3 regions of the Shewanella litorisediminis genome follow, and region 1 is predicted to be linked to each of the others. Evidence: predicted binding sites of a transcription regulator. Region 1 holds the regulator's gene; each other region holds the start of a gene.
The links. The regulator LexA, encoded in region 1, represses DNA repair genes until DNA is damaged. The targets are predictions, from matches to a motif close to TACTGTATNNNNATACAGTA.
Positions count from the first base shown of each region.

Region 2: a site for LexA is predicted at 7,559-7,578, ahead of JQC75_RS07820 (YebG family protein). Genes of this name have one in related genera too.
Region 3: a site for LexA is predicted at 1,715-1,734, ahead of imuA (translesion DNA synthesis-associated protein ImuA). Genes of this name have one in related genera too.

Region 1 covers NZ_CP069213.1:4,032,716-4,042,681, forward strand. The annotation lists gene mtr (tryptophan permease) at 1-528, opposite strand, end outside; gene plsB (glycerol-3-phosphate 1-O-acyltransferase PlsB) at 528-2,951, opposite strand; gene lexA (transcriptional repressor LexA) at 3,103-3,726, shown strand; gene JQC75_RS17915 (cell division inhibitor SulA) at 3,723-4,229, shown strand; gene coxB (cytochrome c oxidase subunit II) at 4,617-6,173, shown strand; gene ctaD (cytochrome c oxidase subunit I) at 6,184-7,779, shown strand; gene JQC75_RS17930 (cytochrome c oxidase assembly protein) at 7,781-8,347, shown strand; gene JQC75_RS17935 (cytochrome c oxidase subunit 3) at 8,344-9,219, shown strand; gene JQC75_RS17940 (DUF2909 family protein) at 9,222-9,437, opposite strand; gene JQC75_RS17945 (SURF1 family protein) at 9,436-9,966, shown strand, end outside.
Region 2 covers NZ_CP069213.1:1,796,693-1,806,658, reverse strand. The annotation lists gene JQC75_RS07850 (DUF1302 domain-containing protein) at 1-462, opposite strand, end outside; gene JQC75_RS07845 (DUF2835 domain-containing protein) at 773-991, opposite strand; gene pepN (aminopeptidase N) at 1,129-3,687, opposite strand; gene prc (carboxy terminal-processing peptidase) at 3,791-5,836, opposite strand; gene proQ (RNA chaperone ProQ) at 5,866-6,525, opposite strand; gene JQC75_RS07825 (GAF domain-containing protein) at 6,780-7,241, opposite strand; gene JQC75_RS07820 (YebG family protein) at 7,260-7,547, opposite strand; gene JQC75_RS07815 (paraquat-inducible protein A) at 7,703-8,350, shown strand; gene JQC75_RS07810 (paraquat-inducible protein A) at 8,343-8,972, shown strand; gene JQC75_RS07805 (MlaD family protein) at 8,959-9,966, shown strand, end outside.
Region 3 covers NZ_CP069213.1:2,158,769-2,168,734, reverse strand. The annotation lists gene JQC75_RS09475 (MGMT family protein) at 1-179, opposite strand, end outside; gene JQC75_RS09470 (HAMP domain-containing sensor histidine kinase) at 215-1,621, opposite strand; gene imuA (translesion DNA synthesis-associated protein ImuA) at 1,780-2,475, shown strand; gene JQC75_RS09460 (Y-family DNA polymerase) at 2,569-4,713, shown strand; gene JQC75_RS09455 (error-prone DNA polymerase) at 4,713-7,805, shown strand; gene trhA (PAQR family membrane homeostasis protein TrhA) at 7,904-8,608, opposite strand; gene JQC75_RS09445 (hypothetical protein) at 9,164-9,966, shown strand, end outside.

The DNA.
Region 1 (9,966 bases):
CAGCAGGTTCCCCACCGCCAGAAAGAAGGTGATTAGCATGCCGCCCAGCATAATGGTGGTTATTCTGTCCACCGCTCTGGTGCTTATCATAACGATAGCCGCCAATACCGCAGCGAACACCAACCCAGCCACGCTCTGGGGCAGACTTACGCCCATCCCCGACAGGCTGTGATTCACGATGGAGCCACCACCACTGATATAGGCGTAAGTCAGGATATAGAGCACAAAGGCAATGGAGAGGCCATTAACGATACGGCCAAAGCGGCCCAGCGTATCGCGGGTGAGGGTATCGAAACTGGCGCCCGGCTCAAACCTGAGGTTGGTTTCCAGCAGCAATAGTCCCGACAGCAACATGCACAGCCAAATCGCTACCATCAGCAGCAAGGAATAACCAAACCACATACCGGCGCCCACCACGGGCAGGGAAAACATCCCGGCACCGACTGTAGTGCCGGCAATGATCATGGCGCCACCCAGCAGTGATGGGGTCTTGACCGGATGCCTTGCGGCATTCATATGGTTGGCCATCAGTCGTCCTGCTCCTGATTCAGTGTCTCTATGATGGTCTGACGCACCGAGCTTCTGAGCAGTCCATTGGCATGGTCACGAATTTTACGCACCTTGTCGCCATCGGCCTTGTCAGACAGATAGCCCAAATCTTTTAACTTGCTAGACAGCAAGGCGTAGAGCTTTTTATCGTAAAACTCAGGCGCCATGACGCCGTGAATGGCTCCCAGACGGCTGGCCAAACGATGGCTGTGATGCTCAAGGTCGGCGCGCTCCATTCTGGGTTGCTCACCCAGCAGGTTGAAAATGATGGCGTAGCGTTTCAGAGTTTCACCCACAACACCGGCCAGCAACAACAGCTGATTGATTCGCTCGTCCACCAGCTTGAGATGTGTATCGCCTGTGATTAGCCCTTCTGACTTAAAGCACTCTACCAGTGCATCCACATAGGCAGGCACATCGGCAACCCCCATAAAGAGTTCGGCCTTGAGCAGCGGGTAAAACTCGGCAACCAGCTCCTGCAGTTCGTCGCGGGACACCTCTTCATGGCGCACCATCACGGTGGCAATCAATGAGGGGATAACGAATAAGTGGATGATGTTGTTACGGTAATAGGTCATGGAAATCGCGAGGCTATCATCGATGGAAATGATGGTGCCCAGGTCATCCTTGGTTTCCGTCAGCTTATTAAGTTCAATGCCGCGATCGACCAGCTCCTTGCCGCTGCCCTCGGTCACAGATGCATAAGCGGTGTAAGGCACGGACTTCAGCAGACTCAGGTACAAATCAATCTGGCGCTCAAGCTGAGTGCGCTCCAGTGCATTTTGCTCCGAAGCCAGCAGTACCATGCTGGAGAGGGTCACAGAGCTGGCAGCGGCGGCATCGTTGATGCGGGTCATCACCCGGTTAGCCAATGCATTCACCACAGGCGTCAGCCAGGAAGGCTTCTGCTCTGGGTCTTCACCCACATCTTCGCGCCAGTTGGGGACTTTTTCGGTCAAAAAGTTTTGCAGGGTAATGGGCTGGCCAAAGTTTACGTAACCACGGCCAAAGTTGCCCAGCTTACGGATGGCACCAAACACCTGCCATACAGATTCCTTTTCTTTTTTCTTACCCGACAGCTCCTTGTGATAAGTAGCCACCTCCATCACATGGTCGTAACCCAAATACACGGGCACCAGGGTGACAGGCCGCTCGATACCCCGGATAACCGAGGACAGGGTCATGGCCAGCATACCGGTTTTGGGTGCCAACAGACGGCCTGTACGTGAACGGCCACCTTCGGTGAAGTATTCCACCGAATACCCCTTGGCAAACAACTGATCCAGATACTCGCGGAATACTGCGGTGTAAAGCTTATTGCCGTTAAAGCTGCGGCGGATAAAGAAGGCGCCACCACGACGGAACATGGGGCCGGCGGGCCAGAAATTCAGGTTAATCCCCGCGGCGATATGGGGCGGCACCATGCCTTCGTAATAGAGGATGTATGACAGCAGTAAATAGTCCATGTGCGAGCGATGGCAAGGCACATACACAATTTCATGGCCATCGTGGTGCAATTGTCGAATCTGCTCGGCGCCCTTGATGCTGATGCCCTTGTAGAGCTTGTTCCACAGCCAGGTAAGGAAACGTTCGGCGATTCTGACCAGGCTGTCAGAGTAGTCCGCGGCAATTTCATCCAGATATTGGATGGCGGTTTCACGGGCCTTTTCTTCAGAGATTTTTTTACTGGCGGCCTCTTCGGCGATGGCCTTTTTCAGGTTGTCTGATTTCAGCAGCGCATGGAACATGGCCTGACGATTCGGTAACACAGGCCCAGTCATCACTTTACGCTGCCGGCGGAAATGGACGCGTGCGACGCGGGCTAACTTGTGGGCAATACGCTTATCGGTGCCGTGCTCATCGGCCATGTGACGAAGTGAAACGGCGCGGGAAAACTGCACAAAGTTGTGACGCCCCAGGAATAAAATCATCAAACACTTACGCAGCCAGGTCGGATCTTCCCGTTCAAGCACTGCCGCACGCATAGTGTCGTCTTCTTTCCCCGGGGTACGTCCCCAATACAGACTCACGGGTACCAGCTGTATGTCGAGTTCTTGCTGCTGACGGTGCAGGGCCAGCAATTGCTGAAAGGTCTGCAAAAAAGGCTCGTTGCTGTCTCGCTTGCCAAACAGCGGCTTTCTGCCTTCAAGGCAAACAACCCGAGGGGTCTTGATCCCATCGACCTCGAGCATCTGATAGGGGCTGGGTAACCCTAACTTGCCGGTCACCTCGTGAAGCGCAGCGATATCGCTCACAGACTCAGTTTTCATCACGTAAACCAAGGGGCGGGAGGGATCGAGATTCAAATCGGCGAAGGGATCCTGAGGTACCACTATGGTGTGTACCAACTGCTTTTGGATCCAACGCAAAGACTTAAACCAAAAAGACTCGTGTGCTGACATGCTGATATTGGGAACCTGGCTTCAATCAATAGCGCAATAGAATATCAGACAGCCACAGCCATTAGCCAATAATCTGAAAAATGGTTAATACTTGCGCTGATTAAAATACTGTATATACTGACAGTAACTGTATAGAAAAACAGGAATGACCATGAGACCGCTGACGCCTCGCCAGGCCGAGATCCTGGACCTAATCAAACGCAACATCGCCGAAACCGGCATGCCCCCTACCCGGGCAGAAATTGCATCCAGACTCGGTTTTAAAAGTGCCAATGCCGCCGAGGAGCACCTTAAAGCTTTGGCCAAAAAGGGCTGCATCGAGATTATGCCAGGCACCTCGCGGGGTATCAGGCTGGCGGGTGATGAGCTGGAAGATCAGCCAGACCCAGGTTTACCCCTGATTGGTCAGGTGGCGGCCGGTGAACCTATTCTGGCCCAGGAACATGTTGAGCAATATTATCAGGTCGATCCTGCCATGTTCCGACCCCATGCCGATTTTCTGCTGCGGGTTCGCGGTGACAGTATGAAAGACATTGGTATTCTCGACGGCGATTTGCTGGCAGTACACAAGATGAACCAGGCCCGTAACGGCCAGGTCGTGGTTGCCCGCGTGGAAGACGATGTCACGGTAAAACGCTTCGAGAAGCAGGGTAATGTGGTGTTCCTCCACGCAGAGAACGAGGCATTTGCCCCTATCAGAGTGGATCTTGCCAGCCAAAGTCTCACCATTGAAGGCTTGGCCGTAGGTGTTATCCGCAACGGAGATTGGCTATGAACAAGCTGATTGGTAACGCACCCCGTCATCCTGGTCTGTGGACAGACGCACCAGCCAAGGACGTTTGCAGTACATCTCAGGTAATCACCCAATCAACCCAGTCACAGGGGCGTCAAGAGATACTGCAGCTTGCCCCCGAGTTGGCACGCTTAAGCCTGGAAGGCCGTTGGATAGTGCTTATCAGCCCACCCAACATCGGGCTTAAAGCCACTCTGGCACAGGCCGGTGTGCGCATGGACCGTGTGCTGCTTGTCCATGCCAAAGACGAAGTTGAAACCCTTTGGGCGATGGAAAAAGCGCTGACCAACGGCACCTCCAGCGCTGTGCTTTGCTGGACAAACGAGCTTGACCCCAGAGATAAACGCAGACTGGCATTGGTAGCAAAAAATGCCGTGGCACTCGGCGTAATTTTTGAAAATGTAAATGCTCACTTACAATCCAGACCCTTTGCTGTTAGACCCGAATTAAGTCATCCCCTTCGCTGTGCATCTTCCCTGCACTGATCAGCTTTACATCCCTTTAAGCCCCTTACTGGGGCTTTTTTTCAATAATTTTTTCAGACAATTAGAAAATAAAGTGATCTTGATCAATATTTAAACTGCAAGTAATGTAGTTCAGGTTAACAACGATTTGTTTGTTATATCCGGGCGATTATGTCGTCGCTGTATCTGAGGCTTGCGCCATGGATATTGCGTTTTTGACCGATATATTCAGCTGTAGGTGCAAGTGTGGTGAACAAGGCTGTAATTCATTAAATAAGATACCAACCGCCAACGCACTTTGAAGTCATCGTTGCTTTTTGTGGGAACCGAAGAGTTTGCATAGAGCAGAGACTTACTGTGTGGCTCTTCTTTGTAGTTGCTTGATGCAATTGACAGAGGAGATGTCTTGTGAAGCAATGGTTGTATTGTTTCGCGGTGGCTTTAATGGCCCCGCCCATCCTTGCGGCTGACATGCCGCTCAACATGACACAGGGTGTTACTGAGATAAGTGGCAGGGTCTATGGCCTGCACATGACTATCCTGTACATCTGCTGTGCCATAGGTGTTGTGGTTTTTGGCGCCATGATTTACGCCATGATAAACCACCGCAAATCCAAAGGGGCCGTCGCAGCCCAATTTCACGAAAGTACCAAGGTCGAAATCGCCTGGACTCTGGTGCCCTTCCTGATCCTGATTGCCATGGCTATTCCGGCAACCAAAACCCTCATCGCTATGGAAGACCCGTCCAATGCCGACTTGACCATCAAGGTAACCGGCTCCCAATGGAAGTGGCACTACGATTACTTCGACCACGATTTCGGTTTTTACAGCATCCTGGCTACGCCCAGAAGCCAAATCGAAGGGGCTGAAGCCAAGGGTGAGCATTACTTATTGGAAGTGGACAAACACCTTGTGCTGCCGACCAACCGCAAGGTGCGTTTCCTGATGACTTCCGACGATGTCATTCACTCCTGGTGGGTGCCTGCGTTCGCTGTTAAAAAAGATGCCAATCCGGGCTTTATCAACGAAGCATGGACACGGGTAGATAAACCCGGGATTTACCGCGGCCAATGTGCCGAACTGTGCGGTAAAGACCACGGTTTTATGCCCATCGTGGTTGAGGTATTGCCCGAAGCAGAGTTTGACGCCTGGGTTGAAAACCAAAAGCAGCTGGCAAGCAACGCCGCAGCCGAGGCGGCCGCCGCTTTGAATCAAACCCTTTCCATGGAAGAACTGATGGCACTGGGTGAAAAGGTGTACATGGCAAGCTGCGCCGCATGCCACCAGCCCAATGGTATGGGTCTGCCCGGCGTATTCCCCGGCCTTAAAGACAGCGCCATCGCCATCGGGCCCGTGGATAAACATCTCGACATCGTTATCAACGGTAAGCCGGGTACAGCCATGCAGGCCTTTAACAAGCAGTTGTCGGCCACCGAGATTGCCGCTGTCGTCACCTACGAGCGTAACGCCTGGGGTAACAATACCGGTGATGCCGTGCAGGCTTCTGACGTTAACAGTCATGGGGGTGAGAGCACAGCAGCTCCAGCCGCCCAAGTGGAACCGCCGGCTAATGACCAACCTGCTCAGGCAAGTACTGCTGAATCACCATCTGAAGCCGAACCCGTATCTGACGAGCTCTCATCCGATGAACCCATGTCGATGGACGCGTTAATGGCCCGTGGTGAGCAAGTGTACATGGCATCCTGCGCTGCCTGTCACCAAGCCAATGGTGCAGGTCTGCTCGGTGCGTTTCCCGCCATTAAGGGAAGTCCTATCGCCACTGGCCCGATTGCCGATCACCTCGACATAGTGATAAACGGCAAAGCGGGTACCGCAATGCAGGCATTTAGTCCGATGTTGTCTGCCAGGGACATTGCCGCGGTGGTGACCTATGAACGTAACGCCTGGGATAACAACACAGGCGATAGCGTTCAGGCCTCCGACGTCAACAATCATGGAAAGTAGGGGAACGATAATGACAACCACGACCCACGATACCCATCAGGGCATCCATGACGAACACCATCATGGCCCGGCCAAGGGCATAATGCGTTGGATATTAACAACCAATCACAAGGACATAGGCACCCTCTACCTCTGGTTCAGTTTCATTATGTTCCTGACCGGCGGCGCCATGGCCATGGTAATCCGTGCCGAATTGTTCCAGCCGGGTTTACAGCTGGTCGAGCCAAACTTCTTTAACCAGATGACCACGGTACACGGCCTTATCATGGTGTTCGGCGCCGTAATGCCGGCCTTTACCGGATTGGCTAACTGGCTGATTCCCATGATGATTGGGGCGCCAGATATGGCATTACCCAGAATGAACAACTGGAGTTTCTGGATCCTGCCCTTTGCCTTCCTCATCTTGCTCAGCTCGCTGTTTATGGAAGGCGGCGCACCCAACTTCGGCTGGACTTTTTACGCCCCACTGTCCACCACCTATAGCCCCGACAGTACAGCGCTGTTTGTGTTTTCGGTTCACATCATGGGGATAAGCTCCATCATGGGCGCCATCAACGTGATAGTGACCATAGTCAACCTGCGTGCACCCGGCATGACCTGGATGAAGCTGCCGCTGTTTGTCTGGACCTGGCTCATCACCGCATTCCTGCTGATTGCCGTGATGCCTGTACTGGCAGGGGTCGTCACCATGGTCCTCACCGACAAGTACTTCGGAACCAGTTTCTTTGATGCGGCCGGTGGCGGTGACCCCGTGATGTTCCAGCATATTTTCTGGTTCTTCGGTCACCCCGAGGTGTACATCATGATCCTGCCTTCATTTGGGATCATCTCGGCGATAGTACCGGCATTCAGCCGTAAAAAGCTCTTCGGTTATGCCTCCATGGTCTACGCCACTGCCAGCATCGCCATCCTGTCGTTTCTGGTGTGGGCACACCATATGTTCACCACGGGGATGCCGGTCTTTGCCGAACTCTTCTTCATGTATTGCACCATGTTGATTGCCGTGCCCACAGGGGTAAAGGTGTTCAACTGGGTCGCGACCATGTGGCGGGGTTCCATGACCTTTGAAACCCCAATGCTGTTTGCCATTGCCTTTATCATCCTCTTTACCATTGGCGGTTTCTCGGGACTGATGCTCGCCATCACGCCGGTGGACTTCCAATACCACGACACCTACTTTGTGGTGGCGCACTTCCACTATGTGCTGGTATCCGGTGCCATTTTCTCGATTATGGCGGCAGCCTATTACTGGTTACCCAAGTGGACCGGGCACATGTATGACGAGAAACTCGGCAAGCTGCACTTCTGGTGTTCGGTGATTTCGGTAAACGTGCTGTTTTTCCCCATGCACTTTCTTGGGCTGGCCGGTATGCCACGGCGAATTCCGGACTATGCCATTCAATTTGCCGACGTTAACCAGATAGTCTCCATCGGCGGCTTTGCCTTTGGTCTGTCGCAGCTCATCTTCCTGGCGGTGGTTATCAAGTGTATCCGCGGGGGCGAGCCTGCACCTGCCAAGCCCTGGGAAGGCTCAGAAGGTTTGGAGTGGACGCTGCCAAGTCCAGCCCCCTACCACTCATTCAGCACCCCACCCGAGGTGAAATAAGATGACGGCGCCCGGAGTCTCCCATCGTAAGCTCATTGTCGGACTCTGCCTTGGCTGTGTTGGCATGTTCGGTTTTGGTTTTGCCCTTGTCCCACTTTACGACGTACTGTGCGAACAACTGGGGATTAACGGCAAAACCCGTTCCGAAGCCGCTCAATACAGCCAGGTACAGGTGGACGAAGCCAGAACTGTGACCGTGGAGTTTATGGCACAGGTGCAGCCGGGGATGCCATGGGAATTTGGCCCCGCGGTAAAGCGTATGGAAGTACATCCGGGGCAGTTGGTACGAACCGACTTTCTGGCACACAACCTGTCCGAAAATGCACTGGTTGGCCAGGCCATTCCCTCGGTATCCCCCGGGCAGGGCGCCGCTTATTTCAACAAGACTGAGTGTTTTTGCTTTAACCAACAGGTGTTGGCTGGAAAGGACAGTGCCAATTTGCCACTGATTTTCTTTGTGGATCCGGAATTGCCTGAGTCTATCCATACCCTGACCCTCTCTTACACCCTGTATGACATCACAGACAAGGATCTGGCCGGTGCCCTGCAGGCGGGAGCCATGAAATGACAAGCAAACATCAAAACTACTATGTTCCCAGCCAGAGTGGCTGGCCCATTATCGGCGCAATTGGCCTGTTTTTGATTGCCTATGGCGCGGGTAATTTTGTACATCAGCTCAAATCGGGTGGCAGCGGCGCCGGATACATTCTGCTCGCTGGTATTGCCGTGATTCTGTTCATGATGGTTGGCTGGTTCAAAAACGTGATTGATGAGTCCATGTCAGGACTCTATTCAGACCAGATGGACAGGTCCTTCCGTCAGGGGATGAGCTGGTTCATCTTCTCTGAGGTCATGTTCTTTGCCGCCTTTTTCGGAGCACTTCTTTACGCCCGCACCATAGCCGTGCCCTGGCTTGGCGGTGCATCCAACAACGCCATGACCCACGAAGTCCTGTGGCCAGCCTTTGAGGCCGTGTGGCCGCTGGAAACCACCCCCGACGGCACCAAAACCCAGGCCATGGGCTGGACAGGTCTGCCGCTTATCAACACCATCCTGCTGCTCACCTCTTCCTTTACCCTGCACTTTGCCCACATGGGGCTTGAAAAGGGCAAACGCACTGCGCTGACGCTCTGGCTTGGGTTCACCATCTTATTGGGATTGGGCTTCCTGTCGCTTCAGGTTGAAGAATATATCCATGCCTACACCGAAATGGGGCTTACCCTGGCGTCCGGTGTTTATGGCAATACCTTCTTTTTGCTCACAGGATTCCACGGCCTGCACGTTACCCTCGGCACCATCTTCCTGCTGGTGTTGTTTTTCCGGGTGCTCAAGGGCCATTTCAGCGCCGACAACCAGTTTGCATTTCAGGCCGGCAGTTGGTACTGGCACTTTGTGGATGTGGTTTGGCTCTGCCTGTTTGTGTTTGTTTACGTACTTTGAGTTCAGTAAGGCCTGGGGTGAGGTGTGACCCACCCCATCGCCAATGCCAGCAGCAGTAACAGTATGACCAGGGCGGACAGGGCAACACGGCGGCCCAAATAGCGGCTCATGGGGACACTGCCATCCCCCTTGACCATGATGTACAAGGCTCGGCCGAGATTAAAGATGATAAAAAGCAGCAGCAATACCAGCACAGATTTAAAAACAAAGGCGGTCATGGATTCTCCGGATACCAAGCCGGGGTATGCCGGCAAGTTGCTGATGTTATTCACTCTGGTGTTGTTTGCCGCGCTCGTCAAGTTGGGATTTTGGCAACTCGAACGGGCTGAGGAAAAACGGGAGCTGCTGGCCTCGCTCGAAGAGCACCATCAGGCTTCGCCCTTGTCGATGGACAGTTTGCTGGCCAGGCAAGCTGACGATCTTGAGGGTTATCGTCTCGAAGTGACTGGGGAGTTTATCCCCGGAATAACTGTGCTGCTGGATAATCAGGTACTGGATGGACAGGTGGGATACAAGGCGTTTCGCCTGCTGAAGGTGGATGGCTATCAAAGTTTGATATTGGTGGAACTGGGATTTGTGCCAGCGAGACACGACAGAGCCACTAAGCCCCGGATTGACGATATCGACGGCCACCTCACCTTAAAGGGGCGGCTTTACCGGCAGAAGTTGAATCCACTGAGTAACACGCTGGCAGCCGAAGCGGGTAACCCAATGCGAATTCAGGCGCTCAACATACCTTCGCTGGCG
Region 2 (9,966 bases), 2.0 Mb from region 1:
AGGGTCTGAATAGCCAAAGCTGCCATCATTGAGTTTGCGATCGTAGAAGTACATACCACGGGCAAACAGACCGAAGTTTTCATACTTCAGCGACAGTTCGTGCAGGCCTTTGAATATTTCGGACGTGGTATCGCCCTGAGAATAAAGCAAGTTACTCAAATCGTTGTTACTTGAGTAAGACCCGGGTTGAGCCCAGATCTCTGCCGAGGTGTACTTGGTGTTGCCAAATGCAGAATAGTTGGACCAATCGAATCTGGGGTGATTGACCTTACCGATTTGGCCATCCCAGTCGCGTTTTTCCACGCGCCAGCTGGCACCCAAGGTGAAGGTAGAATCGAAAGACCCTTGCACTTCGCCCCAATCAAACGATACGGCCTGAGCAGGAATACTTCCCAGACTCAGGGCTGACGCAACCCCCAAAGAAAGCGCCGTCTTGTTAAAACCCTTTTTAACACTTTTCATGTTAGCTTCTCTCCGTAACCTGCTGGATTCTTTTTTATAGGTATTGCAACCAACATGTGGTTAGCCTACAGGTAACACCATTGTTACAGCAATTACGGGTTCACGGCAAGGCGGGTATGGAGAAAATTTTCTAAAGAATTGAGCACTTAGGTGCTATTGGCAGCCAAACTGAAAGGTGTGAATTTGAATTTTTTTGAGTTGTCAGAATTGTGTCTCACAACTGGTAGGATTAGTCAGCTTTTTTCAATAGCTTAGCCGCTTGCGAATGGGCTAATTCGCCAAACTCGAATAAATCAAACGTTTTAAGTTATTACTCTAATTTTTGTAACAACTGCAACTCACCCTGTTTATCGAGTTCCATGCGGAAAAGTCCCTGTATTCCATTACGGGTAACATAGGGACGAAAATGCCTGGCATTGATCCAAAGCACCCTGCCCTCAATATCCTTGACCTCGACCATGGTCGCATCGCCTTGATAATATTTTAAAAAGTCATTAAAGCCGACGTTAAGCCGAAAAAAGAGTTCCAACGTATCACTCCGCGAATGGGGGGGCTGCGCGATTCTGGACGCATGCCCCAATAAACACCTAAGCTTCTATACGGTGTACCTGTGCACTACACCTGAAGATGTAATAGCACAGGCTCCGACCATTGAAAGGTTAACCACTACTGCGACAGGGCTCTGGATACCTTTTCGTACAGATCCCGGGACAAATCAGGCAATGCAATCAGCTCTTCAAGGCAGGCTCTCATCTTCTGCTTACGATCTTCATCGAATTTACCAAACTGAATGAGTGGCGTGATGATCCGCGCCGCCACCTGAGGATTGACGCTGTTAAGCTGCTTCAGATAACGGGTTAACAGGCGATAGCCCTCGCCGTCTTCCCGGTGAAACTGCACAGGATTGTTGGCCGCAAAACAGCCAATCAATGAACGCACCCGGTTTGGATTGTTGAGGCTGAACGCCTTATGGGACACGAGCGAATCGATACGACCCAGAACAGCATCGTCCTGACGGCTGGCCTGCAGCATAAACCACTTATCCATTACCAGTGGCGTATCCACCCAGCGTTGTTCAAACCGCTCGAGAAGCGCATCAAGGCAGTCGTGCTCACCGGCCATGGCGGCAGCAAGTGCAGCGAGGGAGTCAGTCATATTGCGGCTGTCTTTAAACTGCGCTTCCACCATCTCTTCCGGGCACAAACCGCCCCGGGCAAGCATAGCAAGACAGGCGTTCTTGAGGGCCCGCGCCGGCGCTGAGTCGACGTTGTAAAGCTCTCTGTAGCGAACCAGCAGCTCGTCTTCCAGATTGGCCGACAACTCTTCCAGCACAAAAGCCCGGGCCGAGACCAGAGCATCGAAGTTGACGCTGTCGACCTGCTCAATCAAGGCGTTGACAGACGGAATATTGAGAATTTCGGCGGCAAGCTCAGTATCAAGCTGGGCATCCAGCAGCACGGCACGGAAGGCATCGGCCACTCGGGTATCAAGCGCCATATCACCGCCGGCAATAAGGGTATTCACGTTACCCCAAATGGCTCGGCTGATAAGGCTGACCGACGCTTCCCACCGCGCTACTTCAGAGCTTGCGTGACGCATCAAACTGATTAGCTGAGCCGTGGTAAAGTCGTACTCAAGCTTCACCGGCGCCGAAAAGTTTTGCAGCAGTGATGGCACCGGCCTGGCGCTCAGTCCCTCGAACACAAACTCGTTACGGGCTTCTTTAACGTCAAGCACCTTGTTTACAAGCGACTTGCCATCTTCACCGATAAGCTCCACATCAAAGGGAATGTGCATCGGCTTGGCATCCTCACCTGCCTGTGGCGGCAAAAGCTGCTCCACGACAAGGCGGTATTCTCCACTTTTGACATCAAAGCTGTCAGAGACCTTGAGCGTTGGGGTACCGGCCTGGTTATACCACAGACGGAACTGACGCAAATCCACGCCGCTTGCATCTTCCATGGCCGCGACAAAATCATCGCAGGTGACTGCCTGACCATCGTGGCGCTGGAAATACAGCTTCATCCCAGCCTGGAAACCGGCCTCTCCAAGCAGGGTGTGCATCATCCGAATGACTTCGGCGCCCTTGTTGTACACGGTCACGGTATAGAAGTTATTCATCTCAATCACACTTTGCGGGCGGATCGGATGTGCCATTGGACCAGAGTCCTCGGCAAATTGCTGATTTTTAATAACCTTAATAGCCTGAATGCGATTAACCGCACGAGAGCCAACATCGGAGCTGAACTCCTGATCGCGAAATACCGTCAAGCCTTCTTTAAGGCTCAACTGGAACCAGTCTCGGCAGGTCACCCGGTTGCCGGTCCAATTGTGAAAGTATTCGTGCCCCACCACAGACTCAATACCGTGGAAGTCATCGTCGGTGGCGCTTTCGGTGTCGGCAAGAACATACTTGGTGTTAAATATGTTCAGGCCCTTGTTTTCCATGGCACCCATGTTGAAAAAGTCAACGGCCACAATCATGTAGATGTCGAGATCGTACTCAAGACCAAAGCGACTTTCATCCCATGCCATAGACTTTTTAAGGCTTGCCATAGCGTGGTGAGCTTTGTGCAGATTGCCCTTATCCACAAAGACCTGGAGCGCGACTTTACGGCCGCTTTGGGTAGTGAAGCTGTCTTCCAGCAGGTCGAAATCCCCTGCAACCAGAGCGAACAGATATGCCGGTTTGGGGAACGGGTCTTCCCACACAACAAAGTGGCGTTCTTCACCCACGTCACCGGCTTCGACCTTGTTACCGTTACTGAGCAAATAGGGGAATCCGGCTTTTGGGGCTTCAATACGTACCCGGTACCTGGCAAGCACATCCGGACGGTCCAGGAAATAGGTAATGCGGCGGAAGCCTTCGGCTTCACACTGGGTACAGTAAGCCCCATCTGACATATACAGCCCCTCGAGGCTGGTATTGCCCACAGGGTCTATCAGGGTTTCAATCTCAAGCTCAAAGGTTGCTGGCAGGCCTTCCAGTCTTAGCTGACCATCGACAACCTGATGTGGATGAGCCGTGCCGTTTACCTTGACCGACTTCAGTTCAAGGCCTTCTCCATCAAGCAGCAGGGCTTCATTATCTCGACAACGGGTCACCTGGCTAACAGCAATGACGCGGGTGTTATCGGGGTACAAATCCACCAACATATCCAGCTCGGTAATGGTAAAAGCCGGGGACTGGTAATCTTTTAAGTGTTTGGCCTGTAATTCAGACATGTCAGGTCCTTTTCGAAAGTGTTCTAAAAATGGGGTTTCAGGTCTTGTGGTTTGTCCTGAAAAAAAACGCGCCGGAGCGCGTTTTTTACATCAAAGTCGTACGTCAGTGCTTGCTGGTTGCAGCAAGTTTGCCCGCATCCACCAGATCCAACGTAATGTAGGCGGTTTCATCAAGGAGCGGATCCGGCGCTTCGATATCTTTTTCGATATCATCCAGGCTTGCCACCTTATCCATGCCGGCACGGATACGTCGCTCGTTGGTGCGATCGAGCTGCTTCTTGTCATCGGCTTCACGTTCAGCGATACGCTCACTTTCCACCAGCGACACGGACTTTTGATCGTGAAGGTTTTTGTATTCTGCAATATCCTGATAGATATAGCCAAATTCTACATCTGACTTAATACGTCCCTGATGCTTGGCTTCGAGTTCAGCAATCAGAGGAGAGCTGATTGCATCGACGGTACTGTATTGCGCAACAGGCACTTTATCCCATGGCAGCGCGTTATCTTCTTCCGCCTCGCCATATTCACCGGGCTCAAGCGCGCTTGGGAACGGGATATCCGGTGTGACCCCTTTGAGCTGAGTGCTGCCACCGTTGATACGGTAAAACTTCTGAATGGTGTACTGCACATGGCCTACTGGCTTCTCGTACAGATCGTAAATGCGAGCCAAGCCCTTATGCTGCTGGACTGTGCCTTTACCAAAGGTGGACTCGCCCACGATCAGTGCTCGCTGGTAGTCCTGCAACGCGGCAGCAAAAATCTCAGAGGCTGAAGCACTGTAACGGTCAACCATCACAGTCAAGGGTCCTGAGTAGGTCACCTTGCCGTCGTTGTCCCTGTGCTGGGATACACGCCCATTGGCATCGCGCACCTGAACCACCGGCCCCATATCGATGAAAAGACCGGTCAGAAGTACGGCTTCGGTCAGGGCTCCACCACCGTTGCCACGCAGGTCAATGATGACACCTTCAACTTTTGCCTCTTTCAGGGTTTGCAGCTCTTTAGCCACATCCTGAGACAGGTTCATGTAAAAACCCGGGATTTGAATAACACCGACCTTGCGGTTGGCATACTGACCGTCACTGGGCTCAATCACTTTAGAGGTGGCAGCGCGGTCTTCCAGGCGAATCTTGTCCCTGACCAGAGTCACTTCTACCGGCTTGGCATTGGAGCCGCCCTTCTTCGGCAGAATTTGCAAGGTAACCTTGCTGCCTTTGGGGCCCTTAATAAGGTCGACAACGTCATCGAGACGCCAGCCAATCACGTCAACCACGGCGCCGCCTTCCTGACCAACACCGATAATGCGATCATCCGGTGACAATTTTTCGCTGCTGGCAGCCGGGCCACCGGCCACCATGCTCTTGATAACTGTATAGTCATCATCCATCTGCAACACGGCCCCTATGCCTTCGAGGCTCAGGTTCATTTCCATCTGGAAACGTTCAGCATTGCGTGGAGAAAGGTAGCTGGTATGGGGTTCGATGCTGCGGGAAAACGCATTCATTACTGTCTGGAAGACATCTTCGCTCTGGGTTTGCCCCAGGCGTTTGATGGCGTTGTTGTAGCGTTTTTGCAGCACATCAACGATTTCTGTCCAGTTTTTGCCGGTCAGTTTGAGGTTCAGCGCATCGTACTTAACACGCTGACGCCAAAGCTCCTGTATTTCAGATTCGTCTTTAGCCCAGGGTGCGTCTTCACGATCGTACTCGTACTTATCGCCCGCCTGGGAAAAATCCATTTCTTTATCCAGCAGGCTCAGTGCGTACACAAAACCTTCATAACGGCGCTTTTGGGCCAGATCGAACATGTCGTAGGCGCCGGTCATATCACCGTTTTTAAGCATGTCATCAAATTGATGACGATACTTCTCAAAGCTCTGTACATCGGCTTGCGTCAGCACATTGCGTCGGTAATCCAACTGTTTAAGGTAACGGTCGAAAATCTGCCCAGAGAAGGCATCGTCCAGGCTGAATCTGTGGTAGTGCGAGCGGGTAAAGAGATCTGCCACCCGCTTGGAGGCCACCTTGTGCTGTGGCTCCTGTACCAGAGAGGGCAGCTCATCGATTTGAATGGCAGGCGCTATGGCCCACGCTGAGGATCCTATCAGGATCCCGGCGATGGATACCGCCAAAGATAGTTTTCGCATCAACAAGCTACTCCTTAAACTTCAATGAATTACAGCAGTATATACTCGGCGCGGACTTTCACTGTCAAGCCTGAATCCAGCTGTACATGCACATCACCCTTATTGATGTCCACAATCGAACCTGCCACTGGAGACATGCCCAATTTCACGTTAACACGCTGGGCGACTTTGAGCTCTTCGAGCTTCGCTGGCACCAGGTTAACGGCAACGGCCGGCGCCTTGGGCGCTGCGGCTTTGGGCTTATCTTTGGCTGCAGGCTTGGCGTCACGACGCGCTTGAGGCTGAGGCTTGCGCTTAGGTTTGCGAGGCGCTTTGTCGGCATCGCCTTCATCCTTGCTGCGCTCTGCACGCTTTGCTTTTGCCTTGTCCTGGCTTTCTTTCAGTGTAGCCTGTGCGTGGTCTATGTGTTCCTGCTCCAGCTCACCGCAGGGGTTGCCGTCCAAATCAACGCGTACCGCACCGGCTTTGATGCACTTCAGATAGCGCCAGCTGCTGGTGTATCGGCGCAGGGCAACACGCAATTGTGTTTTACTGACCTTAGAATCATCAGCCAACCTTTCAGCCAAATCTTGAAACAATCCAATTTTCAGTGGCTTGGTTTCACCCTCGGCCACGAAGCACAAAGGAAAGGTTTCATATAAATACGCGAGAATCGCATTGGTGTCGGTCAACTTTTCTGTTGATTCCATCTTTACTTCCACAGTTACTAGGTATGTATGCCCGGTTTATTGCAAGCGATTGCGGGACATAGGTTATTCTCTATACGTTAGCCCGGGGGCCAACACACAAATTAGCATCTTCCGAGCGCTTGCCAAAGCGTTAATAACTATTGTTAACAATTTTTACTATTCGCCGGGAAGTGACTCCCGAGGCAGACGCACAAGCAGCCTATTATAGTGACCGCTTGGGCGAATGCGACTGGGATTTGACGAAAACTGGCGACTTATTGACCGAACAAGGCCTTTTCCAGGGTTCTCACCAGGGTCTCGAGCCCTGCCTGATCTGTCTCATCGAAGCGGGAAAAACTGGGACTGTCGATATCGAGCACAGCTATTACACTGCCCTGATGCCTTACCGGCACCACAATTTCTGAGTTTGATGCCGAGTCACAGGCAATATGACCTTCGAATTGATGTACATCGGCCACACGCTGCGTCGTATCGGTGGCGGCTGCGGTGCCACACACCCCCTTGCCCCAGGGAATACGGGTACAGGCAACCTTGCCCTGGAAGGGACCAAGTACCAGAGTATCGTCACGGCGAACATAGAAACCAACCCAATTCAAGTCGTCCATATGTTCATTCAATAGCGCCGAGAAATTGGCCATGGCGGCAACCATGTCGTCTTCCCCGGCAAGCAAAGCCTCAGCCTGGCGGTTTAAGGTGTCGTAAAACGCGTGTTTCATGCAATTTCCTGCCGATATTCAGTCATTTTCTGCAGCCTTGCGGGCTGCCTTTTTTACCGGTGCCGTCGCCACGCCGGGCGACGCACCCTTGAGCAGCGATGATAAATCATCTTTATGGGTGGCAAAATAGAAGGCCAACTTTTCCGTTGTCGCTTCATCGAGACCGCATTCTGCATTGTCGATAAATGGGATCAGGCTGTCAGCGATATCCAGCATCTTGTCGTAGGCATCCGCCTCCTTTTTCGATGTAAATGTCATCTTCTCAACCCCATCTCTGACCACCACAAATTGAGTGATTACCGCCATGATAGCCCTCATACTGTTTATTTATACAGTGACGAAGTGTCACAGTTTTTTTCAGGGGATGCAAGTGTTTAACATGATCTGATACACTCGTACGCTGAAACCGCCTCCAAAGGAGGCAGAGTCAGGCATCACCCCGGCTGGGGTACCTGTCAGCCATGGATCTGCAATACGCTTCTATGCATCATGACGATATCGACAATTCGGTGATCCTGTGCCATGCCTGCGATTTGGCGGTGCGGCGCCGTGCCTTACCCAGTGGGGTCAGGGCGCTTTGCCCCCGTTGTCACACGGCGCTGTATGACACTCCCTTCTGCTCTATCAACGGCATGTTGGCGCTTTGCCTGTCTGCTGTGGCGCTGTTTCTGCCGGCCAATCTTTTCCCCGTACTCGAACTGCATTTTCTGGGGTCCGTGCGCACTGCAACGGTGTTTCAGGGCGCCATGGCAGTGATGGATTTGGGCTACTGGGTAGTGGGTATTGCCGTGCTCGTCGCCGCCGTTATAGGCCCCGGCTTGCTGCTGCTGTCAATTATGTCGCAGATCCTGCTTGTTAAAATGGGCCTCAATCCAGGATGGCAACGGGATCTGTATAAATGGCTGCTTCGCCGTCACGGTTTATTCAGCCAAATCACCATGCTGGAAATCTATGTGATCAGCTTTTTGGTTTCTGCATTTCAATTATCTGACTTTTCAGATATCTACTTTGGCGTTGGCACCTTTTCTTTCACCATGCTGTTCCTGGTGACCCTGTTTTTGCAACGGGAATACAATATAGAACACATGTGGAGTCGCCTGAATGACTGACAATGTCCAGACCACCGGAAAGGAAATGGGCCAGTGCCTCTGCCCCGTGTGTAGAAAAACCAACCCAGTGAATGTGACAAACTGCAGCCGCTGCGGCGCAGACAATCAGGCACGGGACTACGGCAGTCTTCAAAAAAGCTGGGCACTGCTCATCACTGCCGCCATTCTGCTTATTCCGGCAAACGTCTACCCCATCACCACCCTGGTAAACCAAGGCAAGGTAACCCACGACACTATCTTCAGCGGTATCAAGCATTTGGTGCATTCCGATATGTTGCCAATTGCGATTATTGTCTTTACTGCAAGCATTCTGGTGCCCTGGTTAAAGATCATCGGACTGGCTACCTACCTTACCGCCATCAGTTTTTCCCTGCCGGTGTCCAAACGCAGATTGATGGCTGGCTTCCACATTATTGAGTGGATTGGCCGCTGGTCCATGCTGGATTTATTTGTAATTTCATTAACCGTTGCCCTGGTGAATATGGGGCAATTGCTGGATGCCAAACCCGCACCGGCTGCAACCGCATTTGCCTTGGTGATTTTGCTGACACAGCTTGCCGCCAAGGTACTGGATACGCGTTTACTCTGGGATCGATTGGACTTAGAAAATGACAAACATTGAAGCACCCAAGGTAGTCAAAAAGAAACTGTTTTCGCCGGTGTGGCTGCTGCCTCTGGTCGCCCTGGCGCTGGCGGCCTGGCTGGGTATCAAGAGTATCCGCGAGTCCGGAGTAGAAATCTTTGTCCATTTTCCCAGCGCTTCCGGGATTGACGTGGGCAAAACCCTGGTCAAATATCAGGGGCTCACCGTCGGTAAGGTGACCGACATCGCCATGGATGAGGACCTCAAGGGGGTCAACGTCACTGTGATGATGGATTATCGAGCGGCACCTTACCTCAGAGAAAACACTCAGTTTTGGCTGGTATCCCCAAAGGCCTCCATTACCGGCGTCTCAGGTCTGGATGCGCTCTTCTCTGGAAACTACATCGCAGTACAGCCAGGTGACGGCGAGCAAGTCACCCGTTTTGACGCACTGCGGGAGGCTCCCCCCATGGCGCCGGGCAACGAAGGCATACTGGTGGAGCTGAGTACCGACAAGCTTGGCTCACTGGATGTGGGATCCGGTGTCTATTTTCGCCAAATTCCAGTAGGTAACGTGGTGAGCTATCGCCTCGAAGGCAATCAGAGAATCGTCATAGGCGCTTTTATTCAGGAGCAATATGCCCACCTGGTGAAAAAAGACAGCCGTTTCTGGAATGTCTCAGGCATGAGCATCGACGCGTCCCTGAAAGGTATCAAGGTTGAGAGCGAAAGTTTGGCGGCGCTGCTTGCCGGTGGGATCAGCTTCAGCAGCTCTGATGCCGGTATCAGCGCCAGCCATGGCGACAGTTTTGTGCTTCATGGCAGTGAAACCGATGCGCTGGGTGGTTATTTACTGGAGCTGACCACAGACAATGCCGATGGCCTCGGTGTAGGAAGCCTTGTCATGTATCGTGGTTTGGAAATCGGTAAGGTCACCAATACCAGACTGACTGATTCAGGCGTCAGCTTAAGCGTTTTTATCAACCACGCCCAGGGCCACTTGATTGGTAAAGACAGTCGCTTCTGGCGAGAA
Region 3 (9,966 bases), 1.9 Mb from region 1:
TTAATTACCCTGTGCCAGGGCAGCTCCAGACTGTCCGGCGCGAGCTTGAGCGCCCGGGACACATAACGGGCACGCCCCGGCAAACCGGCAAGGTCGGCCACTTTACCGTAACTCAGCACCTTGCCCTCGGGAATGAGGGTGACTATATGCCAGATCCGGCTTGGGCTCAGGCTAGACATCCGTGCAGCTTCCAAAAGCAAATCATACGCATATATTAATTGGCCTTTTTGGCAGCGGCCAGCCTTTTAAGCCGCATCGGCAGCGACAGCCTAACTTCCAACCCACCCAGCTCACTGCGCCCGGCAGAAACGTCGCCTCCGAGCAGGCGCACACACTCCCTCACTATGGCAAGCCCCAGCCCAAAGCCGCCCTGACTGGCATGGCGTGCCTCATCGAAGCGGGTGAAAGGATGGAATAAGGTTTCGAGCTTGGCCGCATCGATACCCGGGCCATCATCCGCCACTGTGATATTGAGCCAGTTATTATCGCAGTGGCTACGTATCTGAATATGACACTCAGTTCCCGCATATTTAAGGCTGTTGCGTACCAGGTTTTCCAGCGCCCGTTGCAGCAGGCTTTGGTCGGTTTCAAGGGCGATATGCCTGCAGGCCGCCAAGTCCTGCCACTCGATACGTTGTGTTGGCGCCGCTTCAAAGCGGCAATCCCCAAGGAGTGAGCTGGCCAGCTCGTGCAGCGTAAAAGGCGCGCTGTGTGCGGCTTGATAGCCACTGGCGAGGCGGCTGTAACCCAAGAGAGTATCTATCAGGCGGCTGAGCTCATTGTTCTCGGTGTGGATCCGTCTAAGGTAGGGCGAGGACTCTGCCAGGTCGCTCTCCAGCAAATCGGCGGCCAGCTTTTGCCGGGCAAGCGGGGTGCGCAGCTCATGGGACACATCGCGAATAAGCCGCTCCTGAGTGGTGAGGGTGCGTTCAATCACATCGGCCATCTCATCAAAGTCGTGACCGAGCTGATAAAACTCAGGTTCGGCCGCCGAAAAGTGCTCGCCGATCCGTGTGCTGAGCTTACCGTTTGCCAAAGCGCGGGTGCCTTGTTGCAGCGTCGCCAGCGGTTTGATGAGGTAATGCCCCAGCAGGCGGCTGAACAGCCACAGCACGAACAACCCCACGGTTAAGCGGATGGCCCACAGGCTGTAACTGAGATCCTTGGCCGGATGCAAATTCGCATTGAGTTGCACCGCCAGCAGCAGGGGCCCGCTGGTATCAAAGGTGGCATAAATCGGCAAGCCGATGATGGGTTTTTGCACCCGATCGCCGAGCGCCTGATCAAGCCCCAGCATAAACCCCAGCTTGAATTCAAAGTGGGGATGAATTGGCCGACCACTGACACCTTCAAGGCGACTGTTAATCACATGCAGGCGGAATGGCTGCGCAGTCTCCCACTCGGCAAGCGCCTCGTGATCCCCGCGTCTCACCAGGGCTTCGGCCTCCCGGGCCAGCACCGACAGCTGCGCCTTGGTTTCTTTGGGCAGTACCAACAGCTGATGCAGCACCATGGCTTCAATCAGGCTGGCCAATAACAAAATCACCAGCAAGGACGTACCGAAATAGCCAAACAGGCGCCATTGCAGGCGGGAAAAAGGGTGATGGCGGGACAGCTTCATGACAATAGTGCTTGGCCTTAAATAAAAACGATTCGCATTATACACCTTGATGAATGAGATCCCAGAAGATTGGCAAGTTTGTCAAAATTGCTATACTGTATAAATATACAGTTATTGGTGATTTGGATACCGTAACCCGGTTGAGACACAGGTGCCCTATGAAAACCAGTCCACAAGAGCTTTCCAAACAACTTGGCCGCCAGGATATCTGGCTTGGACAACAAACCTGCCAACAACCCGGCTATGCCACCGGATTTGAGGCGTTGGATGCCGCCTTGCCCGATAGCGGCTGGCCACGCCATGGGGTGTGTGAACTGAGTTGCCCGGTGCCGGGTTCGCAGTCAATGCTGCTGTTAACGCCACTGCTCAGATGCATACAGTGCGAAAACGACACCCCGGTGATGTTGGTTGGTGCCCCCTGGCAACTGAATCCCCAGTACTTATTGCAACATGGTTTGCGGCCGGAAGGTTTCTGTCTGGTGGATGTCAACGCGCGTAAGGACAGACTCTGGGCCATGGAGCAGAGTCTGGCCAGTGGTGGTTGCCGTTTGTTGCTGGGCTGGCTTGACCGTTTGAGCCTGACCGAAGCCCGGCGTTTACAGCTGGCGGCGGAAAAGGGCGGCTGTCTGGCCATTATCCTGGTGACCGACGCCACCGAAGGGAATCCTTTGCCGCTGCGTTTGGGGTTAACCCCGGGCGGTAACTCAGACAGGCTGGAACTTGCCTTACTGAAACGCCGCGGCGGCAAACCGCAGGACAAGCTGCAGATTGATGGCATTTCCCCTCTGCTGGCTCGTTACTTACCCCCGCAGGCACAGCAGCGGCTGGTGCAGGGCCCCTGGGGCAGCGCCTGAGCTTGGGGATTGAAACATGTTGTTCATCCATAAGTGCCGCCGCTTTTGGGCCCGGCGGCTGATAAGTGCCATATCAGTATTGGTTGGTGGCTGATGCGCTGGCTCGGAGTGTGGCTGCCCCATTGGGAGCTGGATTATCTGCGCCATGTGCAGGGTCTGGCGCCATCAATGCCACTTATTCTGTACGATGTGGCAAAGGCGCGGGTGGTGAAAGCCTGTCCACAGGCGGCCAGTGCCGGGATAGCGGCAGGCCAGAGTATGGGCAGCGCGGCGCAGCTGTGCCCGGATGTGCAGCCATTCCCCTATGAAGCCTCGCTGCACCGGCAAGGCAGCGAGTGGTTGTGCCGCCATGGCTACAGTTTCAGCGCCCGATTGGTGCCGCCGCCTGCGTCCGATGAATTTTTTGCCCGTTGCCATGATGTGCTCTTGCTTGAAACCGGCTCCATGGCAAAACTCTTTGGCGGCGAAGCGGCGCTGGCAAAGGCATTGGCGGCTGTACTTGAAGGGCTTAACTGCAGCTTTGCCATGGCCTTTGCCGTCACGCCGTTGGCTGCCGGTGTGCTGGCCAAAGCACGGCCCTGTCTGGCATCAAAGACGCTGCAGTCAGGATTTGCCAAGGCTGCTGTGCCGCAATCAGCTGTTAATCCCCCAGTTGTTAATGCCGCTGCTTCCAATTCTTCAGCTTCGGAAGCCATTTCTGAGCCAAAAAACGCAGCAGCGGCCTTATCCCCGCTGTTATCGGTGTTGCCCATATCCACACTGCCTGTGCCAGAGGTACTGTTATCCCGCCTTGAGGGGATGGGACTGGAACAGATAGGAGCGCTGCAGGCTTTACCCGCTGCTGAACTTGGGATCCGTTTTGGTCCCGAATTTGTGCAACTGCTGGCGAGACTGACGGGCAAGCAGCCTCATCCCCAGAGTTTTTATTGCCCGCAGGATGAGTATCGCCAGCGGCTTGAGTTGATGTATGAGGCCGAAAGCCTCAATGCCCTGGTGTTTGTGCTTGGACGCATGTTTGCCGAGCTGGCGCTTTTTTTACGTCAGCGGCAATTGGCGGTCTCCATGCTGGAGCTGGTACTGCATTACCGGGCATCTTCCACAGAGATCACAGAGACCACAGGTAGCCCAAAGGCAAGTCTCAGTCAGGGAGGCGTAGCTGACGCGCTACCCAAGACTGTCGATGGTATTGAATCGGCTCAAGCCTCTGCAGAAGTTCATGAAGCGCGGTTGTCGCTGGCGTACCCCTTTGCCGAATACACGGCCGATGGCCTCTTGGCGCTGTGCCGTTTGCAGCTGGAACGCTTTACGCTGGCGGCACCCGTGGTGGCGCTGACACTGCACCGCTGCCACTTTTCCCCCAGACGTGCGCCGCCGGCAGGAGCCATCGAAAACTGTCACAGGGCCAGTTTGAGTTTGCTGGCCCGGCTCGAAGCCCGGCTGGGTGCAAACAGGGTAAGGCGCCTCGGTGCCAGGCAAGCGCTTTTGCCGGAGCACAGCTTTTGCCTGCAACCCATGTCAGCACCTGTGGCTGTCGTCTCAATGCCTTTTTCAGCGCCGTCCTCGCTTCCCCCACAGACACCAGAAGTAAGACGGAGAGAACGACGCAGCGAAAGAGAAAAGATTGCAGCTGTTGTACCTGTTTCAAAGACGCCAAAGCCTTTAGAGCGGCAAAGTGCAGCAACGCCTGCCTGCATCCCCCCTGCATCAGATAAAAAAGTAGCAAAGACGGCCGCCGCTTTGAACGTGATCCACCCAGGGTTTTCCCTCCCTGAAGCTCGAGAGTCTGGCAAGGTGACTGTGGGTGAAATTGATGGGGCGAACGATGATCGGATGGTTATAGCGCCGCTTACAGCAACGAACATGACAGCAGTCACCGAGACTGCTGTAAATGAAGCAGCAAACAACCCCGCTGCCACAAAGGATGTTGCAGTTGAAGGGCTGTCGCTTGCCTGCCGCCCTCCCTGGCTTTTGGTTGCGCCTGAAGCGATTGCAGAGACCGATGTTGAGCTGCTGCGCGGCCCCGAGCGACTGCGTGAGCCCTGGTGGCATGGCAGTCAAGCCGTGGCGACTCAGAGCACAACTGAGCTTGATACACAGCAGGTAAGCGAGAGTGTGCCGGGCGGAAAAACCATGGGCGCGGCGCGGGACTATTATCTTGCCCGCCATGTGTACGGGGGCCTTTGCTGGGTGTTTCGCCGTGAGAACGAGACTGGACTTTATTTGCAGGGTTGGTTTTGATGTACGCCGAGCTTCATGCCATCAGTAACTACAGCTTTTTACGGGGCGCGTCGCACCCGCAGGAGCTGGTGGCCGAGGCGGCACGACTTGGCTACAGCGCCATCGCCATTACCGATGAGTGTTCCGTGGCCGGAGTGGTCAAGGCTCACATGGCCGCGGTGGATGCCGGGATTTCCCTGATTGTGGGCAGTGAGTTCAGGCTGCCGGAAGGCATCTTTGTGCTGCTGGCCACGAGCCGGGCAGGTTACGGCGCCCTGTGCCGCTTGATAAGTCGCGGCCGGCGACGTGCGCCCAAGGGGGAATATCGCATCAATCTGGATGACCTGTTATCGCCGCTGCCTGACTGTGTGCTCCTGTGGCGCCCACCTATGCCCCAAAACCCGGGGACTGATATTGCCGCGACCGAGCGGCAGTGGTTTGGTACTCAAAAGCGCCTGGCAAAGCAACTTACGCCCTGGCAGGGTCGGCGCTACTTACTGGCAGAACAGTGTCTTGAGGCCGCAGGCAGCCTGTGGCAGCGCTATTTGATGCGCCTCTCCAGTTTGTGCGACATTCCCTGCGTGGCGGCGGGCGATGTACGCATGCACAGCGCGGCGCGCCAGCCACTTCTTGATGTGCTTACCTGCATTCGCTTAGGCCTCAGGCTGGATGAGGCCGAAGGGCACTTGTGCCAGAACGCTGAGCATTACTTGCGGCCCCTTGCCAGTATCCGTCGCCGTTACCCACAGGACTGGATTGCCAACACGCAGAAGATTGCCAGCCAGTGCCGGTTTTCGATGGATGAGCTCAGGTATGAGTACCCGGCAGAGCTGGTGCCCCCCGGTTTAAGCGCCAGTGAATACCTTGCCCGGGAGGTGGCCAAAGGTGCCAGGCGCCGCTACGGCATAGCGGTGCCGGCGGCGGTGAAACGCCAGTATCTGGCCGAGCTTAAGCTTATCCATGAGCTTGAGTACGAATACTTTTTCCTCACCATTTATGACATTGTCCGCTTTGCCAGACGCAAGCGGATTTTGCATCAGGGCCGCGGCTCGGCAGCCAATTCGGTGGTGTGTTTTTGCCTTGGGATCACCGAAGTGGATCCCACCCGGGTCAACATGCTGTTTGAACGCTTTATTTCCAAAGAACGCCACGAGCCGCCGGATATCGACGTGGACTTTGAGCATGAGCGCCGTGAAGAAGTGATTCAGTACATTTACCGCAAGTACGGCCGCCACCGGGCGGCGCTGGCGGCGAGTGTGATCACCTATCGGCTGAAAAGCGCCATGGGGGAGGTGGGCAAGGTGCTGGGACTGGACAGAGAGCTGGTGGCGAGGCTGATTCAGGGCATCGACAGGCGCGACCCGAGCCACCCCTGGCGCGAGCAATTGGCTGCGCAGTTGCCCGGCGCCGATATGTATGGCGACCTTGTGCAGTCCTTGCTTGGGTTTCCGCGTCATTTATCCCAACATGTGGGCGGATTTGTGATTTCCGCCGGACCGCTCTCTGAGTTGGTGCCGGTGGAAAATGCCGCCATGGAAGACAGAACTGTGATCCAGTGGGATAAGGACGATCTGGAGGCGCTGGGGCTACTGAAAGTAGACGTGCTGGCGCTGGGGATGCTGACTGCCATTCGCAAGTGCTTCGCGCTTATCAGCCGTCATCAGCAGCCCTTTGGCATGCGGTCAATCAAAGCCGAAGATCCCAATGTCTATCGTATGCTTTGCCGCGGCGACAGCATGGGGGTGTTTCAGGTGGAGTCCCGGGCGCAAACGTCCATGCTGCCAAGGCTCAGGCCCGCATGTTATTACGATCTGGTTATCCAAATTGCGATTGTGCGCCCGGGACCGATTCAGGGCGACATGGTGCATCCGTTCCTGAGGCGCCGCAAAGGGCTGGAAGCGGTGACTTACCCCAGCGAGGCAGTCAAAGCCGTACTTGAGCGCACCATGGGGGTGCCGATTTTTCAGGAGCAGGTGATCAAGCTTGCCATGGTGGCAGCCGGGTTCAGTGGCGGTGAGGCGGATGCGCTGCGCCGGGCCATGGCCAGCTGGAAACACACCGGCAAGCTGTGGCCCTTCGAGCAAAAGCTGCTGGATGGCATGGCCGCGCGGGGCTACAGCGAAGACTTTGCCCGGCAGATCTTTCGCCAAATTCAGGGCTTTGGTGAGTATGGCTTTCCAGAATCCCACTCGGCAAGCTTTGCGCTTTTAGCCTATGTCTCTGCTTATCTTAAGTTTTACCACCCGGCGGCCTTTTGCTGCGCGCTGCTGAACAGCCAGCCGATGGGGTTTTACAGCCCATCGCAGCTCTTGCAGGACGTGCGCCGCCATGGGGTAGAGGTGTTTGATGTGTGTATCAACCACAGCCAGTGGGACAGCGACCTGGTGAAAACCGCCACCGGCTTTGCCATACGGCTCGGATTCAGGCAGGTAAAAGGCCTGAAAGAAGGCGCCATGCAACGGCTGGTTGCCGTTCGCCCTGCTGCCGGTTTCGCGCACTTGAGTGAAGTCAGCATCTTGCTCGACAGGCACGCACTGGAACAGCTTGCCGCTGCGGATGCCTTCAGGCTACTCAGTGGCCACCGATTTCAAAGCCGTTGGCAACTCTCGGCCCGCCAGGCAAGCCTGCCGCTGTTTGATGAGTTGCCGGAGCCGCTGCAACCGGGCGGCTCAGAGCCTAGGCTGGATGCCCCCAGTGGGGTGCAGTGTCTCAAGGCGGATTATCGCAGCAAGGGCTTAAGCCTGGGGCAACATCCGATGGCATTGCTGCGAACCGCTGGGCTACTTGGAAAATTTTTGACAGCAAAAGCACTTGAAAACACCCGTCATGGGCAGCTGGTGACTGTTGCCGGTGTGGTTACCGGCAGGCAACGACCCGGCACTGCATCAGGCGTAACCTTTATTACCCTGGAAGATGAGACAGGTAACACCAACCTGATTGTGTGGATGGGCACAGCAAGAGCGCAGCGAAAGCCGTATTTGACATCAACTATTTTGAAAGTAAGCGGCACCGTGGAACATGCCGATGGGGTGACCCATGTGGTGGCCGGCCGGCTTGAGGATATCTCGCATTTGCTCGATAGCCTCAAGGTGACTTCGCGGGATTTTCACTAGTGTTGTTTAGCGTCTGAGGCGCTGCTATCGACTAGCTGACAGCGGTAACAACTGGGGCTGGATGGCTGGCTTCGCCTTTGGAAATTAGTCTTTGACCATCAGCCTTTGGGGATCACCGTCAGGTAAATACACAAAAAATGACTGATAGCGCCGCCAAGCACAAACAGATGCCAGATGGCGTGGTTGAAGGGGATGCGTTTCACCGCATAAAACACCACCCCCAGGCTGTAAAACAGGCCGCCGGTGAGCAGCAGGGTAAAGCCAGTGTCGGTCAGCCCTGCAATCATCTGGTCGAGCACGGCCATACACAGCCAACCCATGGCAAGATAGAGCACCAGGCTAAATGCTTTAAAGCGATGCAAAAACAGCAGCTTGAAACCTATTCCGCCGAGAGCAAGCAACCAGATGGCGGCAAGCACCCAATCTACGCCGGCACCTTCAAGCGTAATGAGGACAAAGGGGGTATAGGTTCCTGCGATCAGGAGGTAAATGGCGCAGTGATCAAACAGCTTGAATCTGCGTTTAAGCGCAGGCGACCTGGTCCAATGGTAGGCGGTAGAGCAGGCAAACAGCAGCACCATGCTAAGGCCATAGAGGCCAACGCCGAGGGTTTGCAGCACACTCAGATGTCCAATGCTGTCATGCAACATGGCTGCAGTGCCAATCAGCGCCGCCAGCACCCCGATACCATGGCTTAAGGTATTAGCCAGCTCTTCCCGTTCACAATAAGCGGCTGGCGCCTGCGTGGTGTTGGCATTGACGGAGGCAGAGGCTGAGACGCTGCTGGTTTGGGTTGAAGGCATGGTGAACTCTTAAGCTTGGGCTTGGCGTTAGAGCCGTTAATCTAACATTCGCGTTTGGCAAACACCACAAAAAAGAGTACATGTGTACGCTTAAATTAATTAATTCATTTTAAATCAGTATATTGAAAGTTGCGCTTTTGATGGGAGATGAATTTCATTACTAAAAAGCCGGCAGGTTTGAAAGCCTGATAATCGCCATGTCGGAACTTTTGCAGCCTGCACCTGTTCCAATAGCGGTATAGACAGAAGCTCGCGTGAAAGAGCGGATATATCAAGCTTTCTTATCCCCAAAGAAAGTTGGGATGGAAGTTACTGACAGACAGCATGGATGAACAACTGAGATTGGCCAGGGAAAAGGAAAGGCGTTTGACGAAAAGCAGTAACGACGCAGAGTCTGGCCGTCATTCTGAATTGGCCACAAAGAGCAGCAAAGGCTGGCACCGCCCGGATGACAGCGGATCGCAAGCAGCAAACAGAGTCGCTCTCACTCATGCATTACCCGCCATCCATGCCAGCCGAAACTGCGGCTCGATAGACACTGCAGAGCTCTTTTGGATGGAACAAGGAAAAGGCGCTGATGACATTGAACGCACGTATTTTGCCCTGAGGCCATTATCTGCGATGCGAACACCGCAGAAACTGCCATCAGCACCGGTTGATTGGTGCATTTTGCCCGGCCGTGATGCCGATGAAGCAGATGAAAGCAGTGGTGAAAGCGACCAGGCTGACAACAAGTGCGCTGAGTATGATAGCTGTCCGGTAAAGACGACCTTCAGTGTCTTGCCACGAGAGGTGGCCGGAGAGCGAGAGACATTGCCGCTTAAGCTACTGCTTCCCGTTACCCTGATACACCTTGCGGTATTGGGGCTGCTCGCCTGGCAACTTGCGCCGCACCTCAGCACGTTAAGCTCAGCGCTGGATGAACACGCCAACAAGCCTAAGGCGTTGCAATCCTATCTGGTTTTCAGTGCGCCAAAACAGGCGACTGAACAGCTGCCAGAAGCAAATTCTTCAGCGCCCACTGCAACCAGCCCCCAACCCGAACAGGCTGAGCGTGAGCAATTGAAGGAGGACAAACCTGTTGAACCCGCTTTAGCGCATGTGCCAAAAGAGGCTGACGTTATCAAGGAGGAATCCTTACCTGCTGAGCCCGTGATAGCAGCGGTGAGACGGGAGTCTCTGCCGCCAATTGAGGTGCTCGCTGCCGATCACGAGCAGCAAGATAACAAGCAGCCCGATAACACTCAGTCCGAGCACACCCAACTTGATTTCTCGACTCCCGCCAGCCGCTTTATGGCGCGCCAGAACGCTTTGGCGTTAACCGCCTTGTCGGAGAGTTACGCTAATCAGCAAACCGC